DNA from 3 places in the Acidipropionibacterium jensenii genome. Region 3 is predicted to be linked to each of the others. Evidence: riboswitches for the same ligand, from Rfam matches in the RefSeq annotation. Region 3 holds a riboswitch; each other region holds the start of a gene.

Region 1 (4,289 bases), 950 kb from region 3:
CGGCGACGGCCGCGGTGGCGGTGAGACTGGTGAGGGCTCCCAGGTCGATGAGCAGCACCATCAGCAGGCTGATCACCCCCATCGGCCCGATGTCGGACTGCTTCATGATCGCCAGGGCGCGTTCGGCCGGCGCCCGGGAGCCCAACCCGTCAGCGGTGTCGGCGACCCCGTCCAGGTGGAATCCCCCGGTGGCCGCGGCCAGCCAGGCCAGGGCCAGCACGCCGGCCAGCCAGGGCCCGGCGCCGGCGGCCAGCACCCCGCCGGCCACCGCCCCGGCGACCACTCCGAGCAGGATCCCCATCCACGGGAAGGCGCGGATCGCCCGGGTGGCGATCCGGCGGTCGACGGTGGGCAGGACGGGGGCCGGGATGATCGAGAACAGTGCGAAGGCCGAGACGATGCCCAGCAGTGGGCCGGGAATCCGGGCCGGGGCGGGAGTCTGACTCATGCCCACCTCTTCGGGATGCCGGCGATGCACACCCACACCTCGTCGCAGGCCCCGGCGACGGCGGCGTTGAGACGCCCCAGCTCGTCGCGGAAGAGCCGTCCGGACGCGGTCTCCGGGACGAGTCCCATCCCCACCTCGTTGGACACCATGACCACCTCGCGCCGGGTGTGATGGACGGCGTCGACCAGATCGTCGACGCGCCCGGCCAGCCTCTGCCGCCAGCCCTCCTCGCCGGTCCAGGCGCCGGCCTCGTCGAGCACCCGGGTGATCCACACCCCCAGGCAGTCGACGAGCACCGGGGCGTCCTCGTGACGCCTCAGCACCGAGCCGACATCGAGGGTCTCCACCGTCGTCCAGGAGTCGGGACGCCGTTCCCGGTGGAGCCGGATCCGCTCCTCCCACTCGGGGTCATCGGGGTTGCGGGCCGAGGTGGCGACATAGGTCACCTCGGGAAAGCGGGCCATCCGGGACTCAGCCCAGGAGGACTTGCCGGACCGTGCCCCACCGAGCACCAGGGCGCGCACCGGAGGGGCGCCGACCGGGCTGGGGACGTGCAGCTGGCTCATGCCGGGTCGCCCTCCTCGGCGGCCGCCGCATCCGGCGCATCCGGGATGCCGGTCTCGCCGGTCACCTTGATGTCTGTGACGGCGGCGTCCTCGAAGGTGGCCATCTCGTTGAGGATGTGCGCGGAGGCCTGGACGATCGGCAGGGCCAGCACGGCCCCGGACCCCTCCCCCAGACGCATCCCCAGATCCAGCAGGGCCGGAAGCCCCAGGACGCCGAGGGCCGCGGTGATGCCGGGCTCGGCACCAGCGTGACCGGGCACCAGGAAGTCCACCGAGGCCGGCGCGATGGCGGCGGCCAGCAGGGCCGAGGAGCAGGCGATGACGCCGTCCAGGACCACCGGGACGCGATGGGCGGCGGCCCCCAGGATGAGTCCGGCCATCGCACCGTGCTCGAATCCGCCGACCTTGGCCAGCGCCTCGACGGGATGGTCGGCATCGGGCCGGTTGAGGGTCAGGGCGCGCTCGATGACGGCGACCTTGTGGCGGTGGCGGTCGTCGGCGGCGCCGGCTCCGCGGCCGGTGACGTCGGCGGCGGACAGGTTGGTGAAGACGCTGATGAGGGCCGATGCCGGTGTCGTGTTGGCGATCCCCATCTCTCCGGTGACCAGGATGTCGGCCCCGGCGGCGACCGCCTCGTCGGCGGTCGCGATGCCGATCTCCAGGGCCTGGACGGCCTCGTCCACACTCATCGCCGGACCCCGGGAGATGTCGTCGGTGCTGTGCCGGATGCACTTCTCGCGCACCCCGCAGCCGGCGGGCAGATCCACCGCGACGCCGACATTGGTCACCCAGACCTCGGCTCCCATCTGGCGGGCCAGAACGGTCACCCCGGCCCCGCCGGCGGCCATGTTCACCGCCATCTGGGCGGTGATCTCCTGCGGGTCGGGGGAGACTCCCTCGGCCCAGACGCCGTGGTCCCCGGCGAACAGGCCGACCACCGGGTGGCTGGGCACCGGGGTGGGCACCCGACCGCTCATCCCGGCCAGCCGGATCGACAGGTCCTCGAGGCGGCCCAGTGATCCCTCGGGCTTGGTGAGGATCTGCTGACGGTCGCGGGCGGCGGCCAAGGCATCGGGATCGGCCGGGCGGATGGCGGCCACCGTGCGGGCGAGCAGTGCCTGGGCGGGCAGGGAGTCGGGGAGCCGAGTGTCGGCCATGCTGTACGTCTCCTGTATCTGGACGCATGGCCGGGTCCGGGGATCCTGTGTCCTCGCAGTGCTCCCGAACCCACCTCGGCCTGCGCCCGAGGGTTCTGGCGGACCGCTGATGCGACCCGCGATCCACCGGTGATGACCTGGCTCGCGCCGCCACGCACTCGACGGCCGGAGGGGTTCGCCTGGGCTCGCCTCATCGGTCGGGTGCACGCGCTGACGCTCACAGTGGCGGGACCGCCCCGGAGTCGCACCGGAGTTCCACCTGGGACCGGAATCCATCCTCCCACACCGGTGAGGCTGCTTTGATGGACGCCATGGACGTTCTCATCCTCGGCGGCACCCGCCGCGCCCGCGTGCTGGCACGGCAGTTGGTCGACGAGGGGGTCGACGTCGTCACCTCCCTGGCGGGGGTGACCACGTCCCGGCGTCCGCTCCCCGGAGAGGTCCGGGTCGGCGGGTTCGGCGGGGCAGACGGCCTGGCGGCCTTCCTCGGCGACCACGCTGTCAAGGCGCTGGTCAACGCCACCCATCCCTTCGCCGCGACGATGTCGCAGCACGCGGCCGAGGCGGCCCGGCGTCTCGGCCTGCCGCTGGCACGTCTCCAGGCACCCAGCTGGCGGGCCCTGCCCTGGTCGACCGAGTGGATCTGGGCCGCCGGCCATGACGCGGCGGCCCGGGAGGCGGCGTCACTGCCGGGGGACATTCTGCTGACCGTCGGACGCCAGCCCGTCCCCCACTACCTGGCGCCCCTGGCCGACCGCAGGGTCACCGCACGCTGCATCGACGCCCCCGAGGGGCCGCTGCCGGCCGGCTGGACCGTCAGACAGGAGAAGGGGCCGTTCACCGTCGACTCCGAGCGAGCCCTGCTGGCGGGGTTCGACGTGATGGTGTCCAAGGACGCCGGCGGGTCCCGGCCCGACGCCAAACTGACCGCCGCCCGACAGTCCGGCACCGCAGTGGTGATGATCTCCCGGCCGCCGTCACCGAGCTACGGGCAGCAGGTCACCACCCCGGAGCTGGCCGCCGAGTGGGTTCGCAGCACGCTCGGCTGACGGTCCGTGGAGGTCGCCGTCCGACCCCCAGAACCCCTAGGCCCCCACGATCCTGGACCTCTCGATAACCCTCAGTGATCCGAGTGGTGCCGGGCGGCGGCGTCGGCGTGATCCAGATCCAGTCCGGCGACATCACCGACCACCACGATCGCCGGCGGCCGGACCTCGGCGGCGGCCATCACATCGGCCACCTCCGCCAGGGTCGTGCTGATCACCGACTGGTCGGGCAGTGAGGCCTCGCGCACCACCGCGACCGGGGTGTCGCCCGCCAGTCCGCCGCCCATCAGGTCCTCGGCGATCCGCTTGATGTGAGCCACCCCCATGAGAATCACCAGGGTGGTACCGCACCTGGCGAGCTGACCCCAGTCCAGTACCGAGCGGGAGTCGCCGGGGGCGACGTGGCCGGAGACCACCGTGAACCCCTGGACCATGTGGCGATGGGTGAGCGGAACCCCGGCCAGCTCCGGCCCGGCGACCGATGAGGTGACTCCGGGGATCACCCGGACCGGCACCCCGGCGGCGGCGCAGGCCTGCCACTCCTCCCCTCCCCGGCCGAAGACGAAGGAGTCGCCGCCCTTGAGCCGGACGACCCTCTGCCCGGCCCGGGCGTGCTCGACGAGCAGTTCGTTGATCCGCTCCTGGGGGACGTAGGGGCCGCGCGGCACCTTCCCCACCGGGATCTTCTCGGCGGCGGGGGCGTCGGCGAGGATGTCCTGGGGTGCCAGCCGGTCGTAGAGGATGACGTCGGCCTGGCAGACCGCCTGATATCCGGCCAGGGTGATGAGGCCGGGGTCTCCGGGCCCGCCGCCGACCAGGGTGACGGTGCCGGGGACCAGATCTGGCGCGTACCGGGGGGTGGTCATCGAATCTCCTTGTCGAGATGGTCAGGGTGGGGTCGGGAGGTGCGGCCGGCGGAGATGTCGGCCAGGGCGTCGGCGAGCCGGGCATGGATGTCGGGATCGCGGACCGCCAACCGGATCCAGGTCGGACCCAGTCCGGGGAAGGTCTCCCCGCGGCGGACCGCCAGGCCGCGGGCGGCCAGCTCCTCGCGGATCGACCGGTGCGGATC
Region 2 (4,289 bases), 350 kb from region 3:
AGGACCACCGCCAGCAGAATGCCGGCGGCGATCAGCAGCGGCCGGGCGGATCCGGAGCCGGTCCTGCGGGCCGATCGGGCCGATCGGGCCGATCGGGCCGATCGGGTCCGTGACAGGAGTGTTCTCATGCCCGGGCACCTCCCTTCAGGCGCACCTCGGGGCTGATGACGCGGTAGGAGAGGTCGACGAGCAGGTTGATGGCCAGAACAGCCAGACCGATCACCAGCACGAACCCCTGGACGACGCCGTAGTCGCGGCGGGTGACGGCCTCGACGGCCAGTTTGCCCATCCCGGGAAGACCGAAGATGGCCTCGACCACCACCGATCCCGACAGCAGACTGCCCAGGCTGACCCCCATCATCGTCACCACCGGGATGAGACTTCCGCGCAGCACGTGGCGGGAGCGGATGATGCCGAAGGGCACTCCGCGGGACCGCGCCGAGCGGACGAACTCCTTGTTCACGGTCTCCCCGTAGCTCTGCCGGTAGATCTTGATGAACGGCGGCGCGATGGCCGCCGCCAGGCTGACCGTCGGCAGCACCAGTCCCAGACCCTGGTGCCAGCCGGAGGCGGGAAGGAGGTCGAGGTCCACGGCGAACCACTGGATCAGCAGGAGCCCGAGCCAGAAGGTCGGCATCGACGCGGCGACGTAGTTGAACATGCTGACGGCCCTGTCCGGCCACCCTCCCCGGAAGGCCGCCGAGACCGTTCCGAGCAGGATCACCAGGACGAAGGTCAGCGCCAGGGCCGAACCGGCCAGCAGCAGAGTGGCCGGCAGGGTCTGGGCGATCTCGGCGGCGACCGGCTGACCGGTCATCACCGAGGTGCCCAGGTCTCCGTGCAGCAGCCCGGTGAGGTAGTGCCAGTACCGCACCGGCAGCGGATCGGTGAGACCCATCTGCTCCCGGTAGGCCTGGATCTCGGACTGGCTCAGAGCCACCGTGTCGACGCGCAGCATGGACAGCGCGGCGTCTCCGGGGGCCAGGGCGACGATGAGGAAGCTGGGCAGGGTGATCACCCAGACCATCAGCACCACCTCCCCGGCCTTCCGGAGGATTGCGGGCAGCTGGTCAGGCACGGGCCAGGTCCTTGGTGATCATCGGGTACTCGAACTCATTGGGCGGGGTGATCCAGCCGGTCACCGAGGAGTCGTAGGCCGCTGTCTCGTTCGGGGAGACCAGGTATGTGTTGTAGTACTTGTCGCGCACGGTGGCGGCGATCCTGCGGGCGATCCCGGCCCGCGGCTTCTCCCCGACCGTCGTGTTGTAGGAGGCGATGAGGGAGGTGACCGCGGGGTCGTCGAGGGAGCCGTGGTTCTGCGCTCCTCCGGGGGCCAGCGAGCCGTTGACGAAGTAGGACCCGTCTCCTCGCGTGATGGTGTTCACCGAGTAGGTGGCGACGTCCCATCTGCTCCTGTTCTGGGTGAGGTACTCGTCGATGTTGTCGGCGGTGACGATCTTGAAGGAGATGCCGACTCGGGAGGCGGCGTTCTCCAGGACCTGCGCCATCTGAGGCAGCTCCGGTCGGGCGACATAGGTGACGATGGTCATCGAGATCGGCTTGCCGGAGTCGGTGACCTTGCCCCCGGAGACGCTCAGGCCGGCGGCGGAGAAGTGGGCGAGGGCCGCGGCGGTGCCCTTCTGGCGGGTCGGGCCGGGTGCCGGTGAGATCTCGCGCTTGCCGGGGAAGGGGTTGTCGGTGGCGACCCCCTGGCCGCTCATCACCGTTCTGGTGATCGAGTCGCGGTCCATCAGGGCATCGATGCCGCGTCGGAACTCCAGGTTCTTCCACAGCCGGGCGTTGGGGCCGGCGTAGTTGTGGATGAGGTGGTAGACGCGGGTGCCGGGCACCGACTCGACGGTGAACTTGGAGTCCTTCTTCAGGGCGTCGAGGCTCTCGGTGGAGGGCCGGTAGATGAGATCGGCCTCCCCCCGGACTGCAGCGCGAGCAGGCGGGCGTTGGCGTCGTCATTGGCGGTCATCGTGACGTGGGCCAGCTTGGGTCGCCCGCCCCAGTACTGGTCGAAGCGGCTGAGCTTGGTCTCCCCTCTGATGTCGAAGGAGTCGATCTTGAAGGGCCCGGTGCCGACCGGGACTTTCACCCCCGCGGCGGTGTCGATGATGGCGGTGTTGAAGTGCACGAAGTCCGAGGGCAGTCCGGGATGGCGCTCGGTGGTGCGGATCCTCAGGGTCTGGCCCTGGGTGCTCATCGAGGCGATCGGCAGCAGCTTGGCGACGCCGGGGTTGACCTTGCGCGCGCGCTCGATGTTCTTCCTGACCTCCTCGGCGGTCAGGGTCTTGCCGTTGTGGAACTTCACCCCGTCACGGATCGTGAAGGTCCAGTTCTGGCCGTCCTTGCTGTCCCACTTGGTTGCCAGCGAGGGTTTCAGGGTGCTCGTCCTGGGGTCGAGAGCGACGAGGGTCTCGACCGCGCCGGAGTTGAGGGTGAAAGCCGCCTGGACGAGATGGGGGTCGGTGGTGTTGGCGGCGATGACGGTGACGAAGTTGAGGGAGTCCTTGGTCGCTGACTCCCCATCTCCCGGTACGGAGCAGCCGGTCATGGCGAGTGCCACGGCGACCACGGCTGCTGCGATTCTGGGGAGTTTCATGGGGCTGGTGCCTCCTCTGGACGTCGCAGACCTGTCCGTCTGCTGGGTCGGATCCTCCGCGGCGGTGCCGGGCGGGGATCGGTGCCTTCCCGGTGCTGGAGCACCAGTGGCGTGATGAGGACGGCCTCCCTGTCACAGTGGCGGGACCGCTCCGGTTTCTCACCGGATTCTCTGTTGGGCTCGGGGGACCGGATGATCCCCATGAGCACCTGCGCGTCATTGAGTTGTGGGCCATGAGCCTACTGGTGGCTCCCGACGGCGCGGCACCGGGGTCCGGCCGATCGACGTCGGGCCGATCTGTGTGAGGACAGGCAGGGTGGGCACAGGCAGGGCGAATGGTCGACGTCGGGCCGGGCTGTTCGTGCGCCGTAGACTTCAGGCCATGGCGACTCGGACACGTTACCGATGGCTGAAGCGCGGGGTTCTCGGTGGTGTCGGGCTGGCAGCGCTGGTGCTGGCGGGCCCCTGGGCGCTGGCCGAGGGGCTCTCGGTGGGCCGGATCCACGAGACGGGCGACGTCCCGAAGGAGGACATCGCCATCGTCTTCGGGGCCGCGGTCCACTCCGACGGCACCCCCTCGGGATACCTGCAGGGACGCCTCGACCGGGCGGCCGATCTCTACGAGGCCGGTCGGGTCCGGGCCATCCTGGTCTCCGGCGACAACGGCACCGAGCACTACAACGAGCCCGACAACATGAAGGCCTATCTGGTCGGCACCCGGGGGATTCCCGCCGTCAAGGTGGTGACCGACTACGCCGGGTTCGACACCTATGACACCTGCGTGCGGGCCCGCAAGATCTTCGGGGTGCGCTCCGCGGTGCTGAGCACCCAGGACTACCACCTCACCCGGGCGGTGGCGACCTGCCGGATGACCGGGCTGGACGTCCAGGGGGTCGCCGACCATCCGCCGCGCAATCGGGTCTGGTGGTACGGCTGGAGCCGCGAGTTCGGCGCCCGTCTCAAGATGGTCTGGGACGTCGTCTCCCAGCGCACCCCCACCCTCGGCGACCGGGAGGACGGCGTCTCCAAGGCACTCGCCGTGCGCTGACCGCTGGCGTCGATCGCTGCGGGGTGATTGGCGCATGTCGATAGAAGTCGTGTCGATGGACGCCGTGTCGATCGAGGCGGGGCGTGGCACCACCGGGGAAATTCACACGTTGCGATGTGATTTTCACATGATCAATTGATGCACAAGAGTGCACGAGGCGCTGTCGGCGAGGCCCCGCCCGGCTCCTCGGCGTAGCGTTCACGGCGTCGTGCAGGTCATCGGGGACTTGACTGTGACAGCTCCCGAGACCGCACGGTTCGGGTCGCAGGCCCGATGATGTGCCCTGAGAGGGAGGCGCTCGACCACGCCGTCCCGCGGCCCGGCCGCGGACGACCGCAGATGTCCAGTGCACACCCGTCGAACACTCGCACTCTCACCCACACCAGATACACCTCTGCACGTCAACGAGGAGTGTCGCCGCGAAGGCGGTGGAAAGGGATGAGAGTCGGATGAGTGCTCGCAGTACCGGGGGATCGTGGGGATTCCTCGAACGACAGGGGATCGCCAGACACCTTCTGTGGGGGTTCATCGCGGTCATCCTGTTCCAGACCGGCAATGGCATGGAGCTGGGCTTCTACTCCCGCTTCCTGCAGGACGCCAAGGGACTGACCGCCGGACAGGTGGCCTTCATGA
Region 3 (4,289 bases):
GTGTGCAGGGACTGGGTGTGACCCTGGGTGGCCGCCATCGCCTCGACACAGGTGCGGACGACGTTGTTGTAGACGTCCTGGGCGGTAAGCGACCAGCCGGAGGTCTGCGAGTGGGTCCGCAGGCTCATCGACTTGGGGTTCTTCGGTCCGAACTGGTGGACCAGCTTGGCCCACAGCATCCGGGCCGCGCGCATCTTGGCGACCTCCATGTAGAAGTTCGTCCCGATGGCCCAGAAGAAGGACAGCCGCGGCGCGAACTGGTCGACCTTGAGGCCGACGTTCTCACCGGCGCGGATGTAGTCGACGCCGTCGGCCAGGGTGTAGGCCATCTCGATGTCGGCGGTCGCGCCGGCCTCCTGCATGTGGTAGCCGGAGATCGAGATGGAGTTCCACTTCGGCATGTTCGCGCTGGTGAAGGCGAAGATGTCGGCGATGATCCGCATCGACGGCTGCGGCGGGTAGATGTAGGTGTTACGAACCATGAACTCCTTGAGGATGTCGTTCTGGATCGTTCCGGCGAGCTGCTCGGGCTTGACGCCCTGCCGCTCGGCGGCCACCACATAGAGGGCGAGGATCGGCAGCACGGCGCCGTTCATCGTCATCGAGACGCTCATCTGGTCCAGCGGGATGCCGGCGAACAGCTCCTCCATGTCCTTGATGGAGTCGACGGCCACACCGGCCATGCCGACGTCACCGGGGACGCGCGGGTTGTCGGAGTCGTAACCACGGTGGGTCGGCAGGTCGAAGGCCACCGACAGGCCCTTCTGGCCGGCCGCCAGGTTGCGGCGGTAGAAGGCGTTGGACTCCTTGGCGGTGGAGAATCCGGCGTACTGACGGATCGTCCAGGGGCGGAAGGCGTACATCGTGGCGTAGGGGCCGTGGACGTAGGGCGGGATCCCGGCGTAGGTGCCGAGCCAGTCCATGTCCTTGTAGACGTCCTCGCTGTACAGGTGACCGACCGGAATCTGCTCCGGGGTCATCCACGGCTCGTGCTCGCCTGCTGCTTCGGCAAGTTCGGCGAACCGCTTCTGCGCATCGGCAGGAACCTTCGCGTCGCCGAGATTGACGGAATCAAAACGGGGCAGGGTGCTCACTTGGCAACTCCCAACGTGTCCAGAGTGTCGGAGAGGACCGAGACGACGTCCATCCCCATGGCGACCCGACCGTCGAAGACCTGCTCGGCCTCCGCGGCGTCATCGCCGAATTCCTTGAAGGCGCCAGACAGGTAGACCTTCTTGGCGCCCGCCTCCTTGAGTGCCTTGACGGCTGCCAGGCCCTGGGCGGCGTACACCTTCTTGTTCGAGCACAGGTCGGCAACGGTGGACCCGGAGGCCTTGAACGCTGCGACGACCTCCTCGAGGGAACCGCCCTCGACCTCGGGGGTCTCGATGCCGGCGATGTGCCACATCGGGGCCGAGAAGCCCTCGCGGGCGCCGAAGTCGCGCCGGGTGCCCAGGCAGGCCAGGAACACCTTCGGGCGCTCGGCGGCCTTGCCGGCCCGGTCGACCAGGGCCTCGAAGACCTCGGAGTCGCGGTGCCAGGCCAGTCCCTTGCGCTCAGGGGCGTCCGGGAAGGGCTTGGCCTCCACCGAACGGGCCCCGATCATCGGGAACTCCGAGACGGCGGTGATGGGCTGCTTGCGGGTGGCCAGGCGCTTGGCCCGCTCGGCGTTCAGGCCGTCGAGCTCCTCGACGACCTTTCCGCTGGCGAGGTAGGCGGCGAAACCACCGGCCGCCTCCACCTCCTGGAACTTGCTCCAGGCCGCCTCGGCGAGGGTCTTGGTGAGCGACTCGACGTAGAAGGAGCCACCTGCCGGGTCGTTGACCCGCCCGATGTTGCACTCCTCGGACAGCACGATGCCGGTGTTGCGGGCGATCCGTCGGGTGAACTGGTTCTTCGGCAGGCCGATGGCTCCGTCGAAGGGGAGCGTGGTGATCGCCTCGGCGCCGCCGACAGCTGCACCGAAGGTGGAGATCGTGCCGCGCAGGATGTTGACGAAGGGATCGTCGCGGGTGAGCTCACGCCAGCTGCTGACGGCCTGCTGACGGGCGCCGCGGTGATCCTCGGGAACCTCGAAGACCTCACCGATCCGGTTCCACAGCACACGCAGGGCACGCAGCCGGGCGATGGTGAGGAACTGGTCGTGGGTGGCGGTGACGCGGAAGTTGATCGCGTCGAAGGCGTCGGTGGCGGAGACTCCCTGCTCGACGAGGGCGCGCACGTACTCGACGGCGGTGGCGATCACCCAGGCGAGCTCGGCGACGTCGCCAGCACCGGCGTTGTGATAGATGGTCCCGTCGGCCACCAGGGCCCGCGAGTTCTTGTAGGGCTTGGTCTTCTCGACCCAGCCGGCGAGCCCCGACAGGTCGGCCTTCCCGCCGTTGAGGGCGGCGAAACCGATCGGGTCGATCCCCAAGTTGAAGGACAGCTCCTCGGGCGCCAGGTCCGAGGAGGCGTAGATATCGAGGAGGGCATTGGCCGCAGCGGCCTGGTCGTCGCGGCTGGAGACCTCGACCTTGGCCAGGTTCAGCAGCACGTCCTTGAGATCTCCGGCGATGTCCTCGGGCTTGATGGCGTCGGCTCCGACGCGCAGCCAGATGGAGGTGACGCCGCGCTCGAGGTCGGCGATGATCGCCTTGCGGGTGAAATCGGTGTCGGGATCCTCGTGGAGGGAGCGAACATCCCACGCGTCGATGTCACCGGTCTTGATGGTGGTGCCGCGCCTGAACGGGGCGACGCCGGGAGCACCGAGACTCTCGGGGGCGTCATCCCTGGTGTACATCGGCTCGAACTGCACACCGTCGACGGTGGTGGGCTCCATGCGCTTCAACGACTGCGCAAAGGTGAGCTGCTTGCCCTCGGGGCGACCACGGTTGAAAACCTTGGCCACCTCTTTCTCCCACTGCTCCTGGGAGGGGGCCGGGAAATCGCCGGCCAGGGTGAGCGCCTCGGGAACGTCGGACACTGCCGACTCGCCGGGGTTGTCGGGATCAGTCATACTCTGCAGACTCCTGCTCCGCTGTGGATGGACATGTGCCGAAGACCTCCCCTCGAGGCCCGCGGTACCGCATCGCACGCGGCGGTGCGAAGACGTGCTGGCAGGTATTCGGACTTGTGGGCACCCCGCCCATCGGCACCAGGCCGACGGCAGGTCCTACGTCACCGCTTCCCGGACCGGAGCCCAGTGCTTGATCACCGTCACGCCCGCGATCTGAACCGCGGACCCGGCGGCGATGGTGATGTCGTTCCCACTCACCGCTGCGGGGCAGCGCCGGAATTCCACCGGCTTCCCTCTTGTGGCCGAAACTGCGTTGACAGCTCCGGCACCAGCAGCTCCATCGTATCCGGAAGGCCTGCGCCGCCACCGCCGGGGTGCCCCTGTGGGGCGGCCCCTCGGGACCCGTGCGCGCGGGCCGGCGGACCGGTCCGCGGCCCGACCGGCGCAGGTGTGAGCGGGCTCACACCGTGACGCCCACCGTCTCGTCGATCCACCGGCAGATCTCATCGTGGACCTGGCCGCGGTTGATGTCGTTGAGGATCTCGTGGCGACCCTGCGGATAGAGCACCACATCGACCCGGCGGACCCCACTGGCGCGCAGTCGGCGGGCCACCTGATGCACCCCGCGACCGGCCGAGCCGACCGGGTCGGCGGCCCCGCTGAACAGGCCGACAGGCAGCTGGGGAGGGGTCGCCCGCAGCACGTCGACGCTGTTGGCCGACCTCATCAGGATGAGCAGCTCGCGGTAGAACCCGGCGCTGCAGATGTAGTTGCACAACGGATCGGCCAGGTACCTGTCGACCATCGCGTGGTCGCGGGAGAGCCAGTCGAATCTCGTCCGGGCGGGCCTGAAGCCGGCATTGAAGGTGCCGAAGGTGAGGCGGTTCATCAGGCGGCTGGGACGGTCCTCCCCGCCCAGGGCGACCTCGACCTCGGCGATCCCGATGCCCACCGACTCGACCGGGCCGAGGGAACCGCCGGTGCCCACCAGCACCAGGGCGGCGATCTCGCGGCCCCGCCGGGCGGCCATCATGCGAGCCAGGAAGGACCCCATCGAGTGGCCGACAAGCACCCAGGGCAGCGGGTGCGGCCCGGTGCGGAAGTGGTCGATGACCGTCGACATGTCGTCGAGGAGCTGGTGGAAGCCACGATCGGGCAGCTGGCCGAGCTCGCCGGCCACCAGGGCTCTGGGGCCCTCGCCGCGGTTCTCGCCGGCCACCACCAGCCAGCCGTCGGCGGCCAGCCGTCGGGCGAACTCGTCGTAACGGGCCGCGTACTCGCACATCCCCAC

The links. A riboswitch is a leader RNA that binds a small molecule or an ion and turns the genes downstream of it on or off. The one in region 3 is predicted to bind cobalamin.
Region 1: it holds a riboswitch for cobalamin, as region 3 does, so the genes downstream of both, cobT (nicotinate-nucleotide--dimethylbenzimidazole phosphoribosyltransferase) here and mutA (methylmalonyl-CoA mutase small subunit) in region 3, are expected to answer to the same signal.
Region 2: it holds a riboswitch for cobalamin, as region 3 does, so the genes downstream of both, FEZ32_RS14010 (ABC transporter substrate-binding protein) here and mutA (methylmalonyl-CoA mutase small subunit) in region 3, are expected to answer to the same signal.

The regions. Positions count from the first base shown of each region.
Region 1 covers NZ_CP040635.1:1,169,755-1,174,043, reverse strand. The annotation lists gene FEZ32_RS05110 (adenosylcobinamide-GDP ribazoletransferase) at 1-448, opposite strand, end outside; partial or broken gene cobT (nicotinate-nucleotide--dimethylbenzimidazole phosphoribosyltransferase) at 445-2,171, opposite strand; cobalamin riboswitch at 2,283-2,476, opposite strand; gene FEZ32_RS05095 (cobalt-precorrin-6A reductase) at 2,483-3,220, shown strand; gene cobA (uroporphyrinogen-III C-methyltransferase) at 3,292-4,083, opposite strand; gene FEZ32_RS05085 (bifunctional hydrogenobyrinic acid a,c-diamide synthase/histidinol phosphate aminotransferase CobBC) at 4,080-4,289, opposite strand, start outside.
Region 2 covers NZ_CP040635.1:563,717-568,005, reverse strand. The annotation lists gene nikC (nickel transporter permease) at 1-128, opposite strand, end outside; gene FEZ32_RS02580 (ABC transporter permease) at 125-1,078, opposite strand; gene FEZ32_RS14015 (ABC transporter substrate-binding protein) at 1,071-1,916, opposite strand; gene FEZ32_RS14010 (ABC transporter substrate-binding protein) at 1,880-2,608, opposite strand; cobalamin riboswitch at 2,647-2,778, opposite strand; gene FEZ32_RS02565 (SanA/YdcF family protein) at 2,991-3,656, shown strand; gene FEZ32_RS02560 (MFS transporter) at 4,106-4,289, shown strand, end outside.
Region 3 covers NZ_CP040635.1:216,718-221,006, forward strand. The annotation lists gene scpA (methylmalonyl-CoA mutase) at 1-1,094, opposite strand, end outside; gene mutA (methylmalonyl-CoA mutase small subunit) at 1,091-2,998, opposite strand; cobalamin riboswitch at 3,081-3,346, opposite strand; gene FEZ32_RS01010 (alpha/beta fold hydrolase) at 3,459-4,289, opposite strand, start outside.